DNA from 2 places in the Streptomyces sp. NPDC104202 genome. Region 1 is predicted to be linked to the other one. Evidence: predicted binding sites of a transcription regulator. Region 1 holds the regulator's gene; the other holds the start of a gene.
The links. Region 1 encodes HrcA, which represses chaperone genes, less so after heat shock. Its sites were predicted from a motif close to TTNGCACTCNGNNNNNCNGAGTGCNAA; they were not measured.
Positions count from the first base shown of each region.

Region 2: groES (co-chaperone GroES) is a predicted target of HrcA. The motif match lies at 1,467-1,493, and genes of this name have one in related genera.

Region 1 is NZ_JBVJMN010000036.1:36,297-40,648, forward strand. Features, by position in the region: gene ACZ60W_RS22655 (nitronate monooxygenase) at 1-114, opposite strand, end outside; gene dnaJ (molecular chaperone DnaJ) at 259-1,398, opposite strand; gene hrcA (heat-inducible transcriptional repressor HrcA) at 1,399-2,418, opposite strand; gene ACZ60W_RS22670 (MBL fold metallo-hydrolase) at 2,566-3,294, shown strand; gene ACZ60W_RS22675 (DUF3097 domain-containing protein) at 3,305-4,111, shown strand.
Region 2 is NZ_JBVJMN010000009.1:62,728-67,079, reverse strand. Features, by position in the region: gene ACZ60W_RS08760 (THUMP-like domain-containing protein) at 1-57, opposite strand, end outside; gene ACZ60W_RS08755 (polysaccharide deacetylase family protein) at 188-1,105, shown strand; gene ACZ60W_RS08750 (hypothetical protein) at 1,102-1,446, shown strand; gene groES (co-chaperone GroES) at 1,593-1,901, shown strand; gene groL (chaperonin GroEL) at 2,011-3,639, shown strand; gene ACZ60W_RS08735 (ester cyclase) at 3,725-4,352, opposite strand, start outside.

The DNA.
Region 1 (4,352 bases):
GAGCGCCCCGGCCTCGCAGACGGCTCCGACGAGTTCGGGACAGGAGGCGCCACCCGCCATGGGGGCCTGCACGATCGGGAACCGAGAGAGACCGTTCAGTGCGGTGGTGGACATATGGGCATCGTGTCATGCCCCTGCTTCCGGGCCGAATCGGTACGTCAGGTCCCGGAGGCACTCATTCCGGTGGCCCGGCGGAACGCCGGAGGGGGCGGGCCGGCGCACCGCCGTCCCGCCCCCTCCGTCCGCTTCCGGCTCCGGTCAGGTCCGCCCGTTGAAGGCGTCCTTCAGCCGCGAGAACAGCCCCTGCTGGCCCGGCTGGAACTGGCCCGTGGGCCGCTCCTCGCCGCGCAGCTTGGCCAGTTCGCGCAGCAGCCGCTCCTGCTCCGCGTCGAGCTTGCCCGGAGTCTGCACCTCGACGTGCACGATCAGGTCGCCCCGGCCGTTGCCCCGCAGGTGCGTGACGCCCCGCCCGTGCAGCGGGATCGACTGGCCGGACTGCGTGCCCGGCCGGATGTCGATCTCCTCCAGGCCGTCCAGGGTCTGCAGCTGCACCTTGGTGCCGAGCGCGGCCGCCGTCATCGGGATCGTGACCGTGCAGTGCAGGTCGTCGCCGCGCCGCTGGAACGTGTCGTGCGGCGTCTCGTGGATCTCGACGTACAGGTCGCCGGCGGGGCCGCCGCCGGGGCCGACCTCGCCCTCGCCCGCCAGCTGGATGCGGGTGCCGTTGTCGACGCCGGCCGGGATCTTGACCGTGAGGGTCCGGCGGGACCGGACCCGGCCGTCGCCCGCGCACTCGGGGCACGGCGTCGGGACGACCGTGCCGAAGCCCTGGCACTGCGGGCAGGGACGCGAGGTCATGACCTGGCCCAGGAAGGACCGGGTGACCTGCGAGACCTCGCCGCGGCCGCGGCACATGTCACAGGTCTGCGCGGAGGTGCCGGGAGCGGCGCCCTCGCCCGAGCAGGTCGTGCAGACGACCGCCGTGTCGACCTGGATGTCCTTGGTGGTGCCGAAGGCCGCCTCGTTGAGGTCGATCTCCAGACGGATCATGGCGTCCTGGCCCCGGCGGGTCCGCGAGCGCGGTCCGCGCTGCGAGGCCGTGCCGAAGAAGGCGTCCATGATGTCGGAGAAGTTGCCGAAGCCACCGGCGCCGAAGCCGCCCGCGCCGCCCCCGCCGGAGGCCGACAGGGGGTCGCCGCCCAGGTCGTAGACCTGCTTCTTCTGCGGGTCCGACAGGACCTCGTAGGCGGCGTTGATCTCCTTGAAGCGTTCCTGCGTCTTCGGATCGGGATTGACGTCCGGGTGCAGCTCGCGCGCGAGCCTCCGGAAGGCCTTCTTGATCTCGTCCTGGGACGCGTCGCGGCGCACGCCGAGTACGGCGTAGTAGTCCGTGGCCACTTACGACTCCGCCAGGATCTGTCCGACGTAACGTGCCACTGCGCGTACCGCTCCCATCGTTCCGGGGTAGTCCATGCGGGTCGGTCCGACCACGCCGAGTTTGGCGACTGCCTCGCCGCCCGAACCGTAGCCGACCGAGACGACGGACGTGGAGCTCAGCCCCTCGTGGGCGTTCTCGTGCCCGATGCGTACGGTCATGCCCGATTCCTTGGCCTCGCCGAGCAGCTTGAGGAGCACGACCTGCTCCTCCAGGGCTTCCAGGACGGGCCTGATCATCAGGGGGAAATCGTGTCCGAAGCGGGTCAGATTGGCGGTGCCGCCGATCATGAGCCGCTCTTCGTGCTCCTCGACGAGGGTCTCCAGGAGGGTCGCGAGCACGGTGGACACCGTGGCGCGGTCCTCGATCTCCTCGAAGGACTCGGGAAGGTCCTGCACCAGTTGCGGCACGTCCGCGAACCGGCGCCCGACGACCCTGCTGTTCAACCGCGCCCGCAGGTCGGCCAGCGAGGTCTCGCCGAACGGCGCCGGGCAGTCCACGACCCGCTGCTCCACCCGGCCGGTGTCCGTGATGAGCACCAGCATCAGGCGGGCGGGCGCCAGCGAGAGCAGCTCCACGTGCCGGACCGTCGAACGCGTCAGCGAGGGGTACTGGACGACCGCGACCTGACGCGTCAGCTGGGCGAGCAGCCGGACGGTGCGCCCGACGACGTCGTCCAGGTCGACCGCGCCGTCGAGGAAGTTGTGGATGGCGCGCCGCTCGGGCGTCGACAGCGGCTTGACGCCGGCCAGCCGGTCGACGAAGAGCCGGTAGCCCTTGTCGGTCGGGATGCGGCCCGCGCTGGTGTGAGGCTGGGCGATGTAGCCCTCCTCCTCCAGGACCGCCATGTCGTTGCGCACGGTGGCGGGCGAGACGCCGAGCTTGTGCCGCTCGGTGAGCGCCTTGGAGCCGACGGGCTCCTCCGTCCCGACGTAGTCCTGGACGATGGCGCGCAGCACCTCGAGTCTGCGTTCGCTGAGCATCGTGCGCACCTCCAGCTGTCGTCGTCATTCCGGTTGCTCCGCTTTTGGCACTCACCCGGTCCGAGTGCCAGCGATCCCCGGTCAGTGTACGGCGGCGGGCATCGCTCCTGGCAAGGAGGCGGCGCCCCCACCGGCTAGCGTCGCCGCATGGACGTGGATTGGGAAGCGCACGGATGGCAGCGTCTCGCGGACGGGGTGGGCCGGCGCCGGCTGCCCGGCTGGGACGCCACGGTCGGACTGGTCCTGGGAGAACAGGGGGTGTTGCTGTACGACACCGGCTCCTCGCTCGCGGAGGGCGCGGAGCTGCGCGGCCAGGTCGCGGACCTCACGGGCGGGCGGAGAGTGACACACATCGCACTGAGCCATCCGCACTTCGACCACGTGCTCGGCACGGCCGCCTTCGCCGGCGCCGAGGTCTTCGGCGCGGTCGGCTCGGACGACCTCCTCGCCCGGGAGCGGGAGCGCGAGGCGCTGCGCGGCGACGCCGTGGAGCAGGGACTCGACGCGGCGGCCGCCGCCGAGGCGGTGGACGTCCTCGTGGTGCCCCGGCACGTCGTCTCCGGCGAGTGGACGCTCGACCTGGGCGGCCGCCAGGTCCTCCTCGCCAACGTCGGCCCCGGCCACACCGGCCACGACCTCGCCCTCTGCGTCCCCGGCGACCGCGAGGTCGTCTTCTGCGGCGACCTGGTCGAGGAGTCGGGCGAACCCCAGGCCGGCCCGGACGCCATCCCCTCCCGCTGGCCGGACGCCCTCGACCGGCTGCTCCGCCTCGGCGGCCCCGACGCGGTGTACGTCCCCGGCCACGGCGCGGTGGTCGACGCCGCGTTCGTGCGACGCCAGCGGGAGGAACTGGCACACCGCTTCGAGGTGTCATAACGTCGCCCGAATGCGGAGCTACGACCCGGACCTGACGCCCTCCTGGAAGAAGCCGAAGGCCGTCCCCGAGATCCCGGCCGACCCCGACCTCGTCGTCGAGGAGGTCGTCACCGGCTTCTGTGGGGCGGTCATCCGCTGCGAGGCCGGCACGGTCACCCTGGAGGACCGCTTCGGCAAGCACCGGGTCTTCCCCCTCGAACCGCGCGGATTCCTCCTGGAGGGCCGCGTCGTCACCCTGGTCCGCCCCTCCGCCGCCGCCCCGGCCCGCCCCACCCGTACGGCCTCCGGCTCCGTCGCCGTCCCCGGCGCCCGCGCGCGCGTCGCCCGCGCCGGCCGGATCTACGTCGAGGGCCGCCACGACGCCGAGCTCGTCGAACGCGTCTGGGGCGATGACCTGCGGATCGAGGGCGTCGTCGTCGAGTACCTGGAGGGCGTCGACCACCTCCCCGACCTCGTCGCCGCCTTCGGCCCCGGCCCCGACGCCCGCCTCGGCGTCCTCGTCGACCACCTGGTCCCCGGCTCCAAGGAGTCCCGCATCGCCGCCCAGGTGGCCTCCCCCGACGTCCTCGTCGTCGGCCACCCCTACATCGACGTCTGGGAGGCCGTGAAGCCCTCCTCCCTCGGCATCCCCGCCTGGCCCTCCGTCCCCCGCGGCCAGGACTGGAAGACCGGGGCCTGCCGCGCCCTCGGCTGGCCCTCCGACAACACCGGCGCCGTCTGGCAGGCCATCCTCCGCCGCGTCCACTCCTACAAGGACCTCGAACCCACCCTCCTCGCCCCCGTGGAACACCTCATCGACTTCGTCACCGCCCCGTAGCCCCACCTCCCACCCCCACACGGGCCGCGGCCGGTCGGCCCCTCCCGGCGTCGGTCCAAGCCGCCACCGTGACGGCCGGGGGCCATGGTCCACCCACCCCACGGCAAGCGCCCGCGCCGGGCCTGGGCGGCGCGCCTCCGTGTGGGCGATCGTCCCGCTGGGCGGGACGGGTGGGCACACGGGACGGCGCCCTGGGCGGCGCCTCCGCCCCCTCGCACCCAGGCCCGCACCCACAAGGCGG
Region 2 (4,352 bases), on a different contig from region 1:
CTGGCCCTCGGGGCCGAGCAGGGAGGCGAAGGAGGCGAGGTCGGTCACCCGTCCCATTGTGGGCCCTGCGCCGCTGTGGGCCGCCCGGGGGACGGCGGGGCCGTACGGCGGTGTCGCGCGGGGTGGAGGGGGTCCCGCGCTGACAGGATGCGGCGCCATGCAGCTCGTACGACAAAAGGAACAAATGATGGCAATCGGCGTGCCCCCTTCCCGTCCTCGGGCCCTCGGGGCCGCCCTCCTCGTCGCCGCCCTCGCCGCGACGGCCACGGCCTGCTCCGGCGCCGCCGAACCGGACCGGGGCGCCCCCGCCCCCGCCGCCGGACAGCAGGCCCCCGCCGCCCAGGGCGCCTCCGGAGCGCTCAACGCCCAGCTGGAGAAGGTCCGCAAGCAGCGCGCCGCCCGCGCGCTCGCCGCGAAGAAGTGGGGGCTCACCCTGACCCCCCTGGAGGCGCCCGCCCCGCCCGCCGTCAAGCCGAGGATCACCACCCGCAAGGGCTTCGAGACCGACGGCGAGGGCCTCCCGCCCGTCTTCACCACCGTCCCGACCAAGCAGAAGGTCGTCTTCCTCACCATCGACGACGGCGCGGAGAAGGATCCCGCCCTGCTGCGGATGATGGACGAACTGCGGATCCCCTACAGCGCCTTCCTCAGCGACTACGTCGTCAGCGACGACTACGGCTACTTCGCGAAGATGCAGAAGTCCGGGGTCTCCCTGCACAACCACACGCTGAACCACCGCTACCTGCCCGGCCTCTCCTACGCCCGGCAGAAGCGCGAGATCTGCGGCATGCAGGAGGTCATCGAGAAGAAGTTCGGCAAGCGGCCGCCGCTCTTCCGCCCGCCCTACGGCAACTACAACGAGGACACCCTGCGCGCGGCCGCGTCCTGCGGCGTCAAGGCCGTCCCGCTCTGGGCCGCGGAGGCCTTCCCCGACCACATGGAGTGGCGCGAGTGGGACCGCGACCTGCACCCCGGCGACATCGTGCTCACCCACTTCCGCGGCAAGGGGGACTGGAAGGGCTCCATGCCGGACATGATCCGACGGGTGATGAACGTGATCACCTCCAAGGGGTACGCCGTGGCGAAGCTGGAGGACTACGTGTGAGGACCCGGGCGCGGCGGTGGACCGCCGCTCTCGCCGTGACCGGCGCGCTCCTCGCCCTGCCGGCCTGCGCCTCCTCGGTCGACCCGATCGAGCGGCTCGGCCGGAAGGCGGCGGAGCGGGTCGGCCCCCGGCCCGCGCCGGCCGGGGAGGCCGTACGCGCCCGCCCGGCGCGCCGGGCCGGACAGGCGCGGGACGTGCGCCGGGTCCGGGAAGGGGCGCCGTCCGGCGCCCCGCGGGGGGCCGGCGCCCAGGGGTGCGAGGGCCGCGCGCACGACCTGCCGGAACGCCGTCCGGTCACGCCACGGAGCGATGAATTGGCACTCCGCTTGACCGAGTGCTAATCGCGGTCATAGTCTCGGCCCTGGCACTCCCCACTGGAGAGTGCCAACACAGCGACAGGCAGGTCCGGCACCCGCGACGACGGATCGACCTGGTCGCCACCTCAGACAGTTAGCCCCGTGAGATCTCCGAAGGGGGAGGTCGGATCGTGACGACCACCAGCTCCAAGGTTGCCATCAAGCCGCTCGAGGACCGCATTGTGGTCCAGCCGCTCGACGCCGAGCAGACCACCGCCTCTGGCCTGGTCATTCCGGACACCGCCAAGGAGAAGCCCCAGGAGGGCGTCGTCCTGGCCGTGGGCCCGGGCCGCTTCGAGAACGGCGAGCGTCTGCCGCTCGACGTCAAGACCGGCGACATCGTGCTGTACAGCAAGTACGGCGGCACCGAGGTGAAGTACAACGGCGAGGAGTACCTCGTCCTCTCGGCTCGCGACGTGCTCGCGATCGTCGAGAAGTAATTCACCGAAGTACCTGAAGCAGATGCTTTGAGCTGCGCCCCGAGGCCCCTTCCAGGCGCCCCGGGGCGCAGTTCGTTCCACCCGAATCCGAGAGGGCTGAACCGCTCCCATGGCGAAGATCCTGAAGTTCGACGAGGACGCCCGTCGCGCCCTTGAGCGCGGCGTCAACAAGCTTGCCGACACGGTCAAGGTGACGATCGGCCCCAAGGGCCGCAACGTCGTCATCGACAAGAAGTTCGGCGCCCCCACCATCACCAACGACGGTGTCACGATCGCCCGCGAGGTCGAGATCGAGGACCCGTACGAGAACCTCGGCGCCCAGCTGGTGAAGGAGGTGGCGACCAAGACCAACGACATCGCGGGTGACGGCACCACCACCGCCACCGTGCTCGCCCAGGCCCTGGTCCGCGAGGGTCTGCGCAACGTCGCCGCCGGCGCCTCCCCGGCCGCCCTGAAGAAGGGCATCGACGCCGCCGTCAAGGCCGTCTCCGACGAGCTGCTCGCCACCGCGCGCCCGATCGAGGACAAGTCCGACATCGCCGCCGTCGCCGCGCTCTCCGCGCAGGACCAGCAGGTCGGCGAGCTCATCGCCGAGGCCATGGACAAGGTCGGCAAGGACGGTGTCATCACCGTCGAGGAGTCCAACACCTTCGGCCTGGAGCTCGACTTCACCGAGGGCATGGCCTTCGACAAGGGCTACCTGTCCCCGTACATGGTGACCGACCAGGAGCGTATGGAGGCCGTCCTCGACGACCCGTACATCCTGATCAACCAGGGCAAGATCTCCTCGATCCAGGACCTGCTGCCCATCCTGGAGAAGGTCATCCAGGCCGGCGCCAGCAAGCCGCTCCTGATCATCGCCGAGGACGTCGAGGGCGAGGCCCTGTCGACCCTGGTCGTGAACAAGATCCGCGGCACCTTCAACGCGGTGGCCGTCAAGGCCCCCGGCTTCGGCGACCGCCGCAAGGCGATGCTCGGCGACATGGCCACCCTCACCGGTGCCACCGTCATCGCCGAGGAGGTCGGCCTCAAGCTCGACCAGGCCGGCCTGGACGTGCTCGGCACCGCCCGCCGCGTCACCATCACCAAGGACGACACCACCATCGTCGACGGTGGCGGCAACTCCGAGGACGTGCAGGGCCGCGTCAACCAGATCAAGGCCGAGATCGAGTCCACCGACTCCGACTGGGACCGCGAGAAGCTCCAGGAGCGCCTCGCGAAGCTCGCCGGCGGCGTGTGCGTGATCAAGGTCGGCGCCGCCACCGAGGTGGAGCTCAAGGAGAAGAAGCACCGTCTGGAGGACGCCATCTCCGCGACCCGCGCCGCGGTCGAGGAGGGCATCGTCTCCGGTGGTGGCTCCGCCCTGGTCCACGCCGTCAAGGTCCTGGAGGGCAACCTCGACAAGACCGGCGACGAGGCCACGGGTGTCGCGGTCGTCCGCCGCGCCGCCGTCGAGCCGCTGCGCTGGATCGCCGAGAACGCCGGCCTCGAGGGCTACGTCATCACCTCCAAGGTGGCGGAGCTCGACAAGGGCCAGGGCTTCAACGCCGCGACCGGCGAGTACGGCGACCTGGTGAAGGCCGGCGTCATCGACCCGGTCAAGGTGACGCGCTCCGCCCTGGAGAACGCCGCCTCCATCGCCTCCCTCCTGCTCACCACCGAGACCCTCGTGGTGGAGAAGAAGGAAGAGGAGCCGGCGGACGCGGGCCACGGCCACGGCCACGGTCACTCCCACTGAGCCACCCGGCCCACAGCAGACACCGAGGCCCGGTGCCCCCGTCGCGGGGGCACCGGGCCTCGGTGCGTCCTCCGGGGCGCGCCGCCTAACCCTCGACGGCGCCGAGCTGCCCCATCAGACCCAGCAGGTCGTACTGCCACCAGCCCTCGACGATCTTCCCGTCGTCCCGGAACCGGTGGACGACCGTCCCGGTCATCGTCACCTCCATGCCGGTCGGCTGGAGACCCATGAAGTCCCCGGTGTGGCTGCCCTTCCACGTCCAGCGGGTGCAGACCCGGTCGCCCTCCGCGATCTGGTCCTCCACGGTGAACGCGAAGTCGAAGCCGCCCCGCCACATCTCCACCTCGCGCCGGACCGCGTCCATCCCGATCACGTCCTGCTCGTTGGTCGGATCGTGGTCGTGATAGCCCTCCGCCAGCACCTCGTCCATCAGCGCCAGCTCCTGCTCCGTCGCGAGCATCTCCATCAGCCGCCGGGCGTTGTTCTTGTACATCGCCTCGTCCCGGACCACGTCCAGGTCGGTGAAGGTCGGCATCTCGTCACAGAGCGCCACCATCTCCCGGAAGATCCGGTCGGTCTCGGGGAGCTGCGAGTTCCGCATCGCCACGTCGTACGACGGGAACTCGACGATCTCCACGATGTGCGAGCCGTCCGACCGGTCCTTCCCCACCATGCTGTGGGTCGCCGTCCTCTTCCCCTCGGTCTGCTCCACC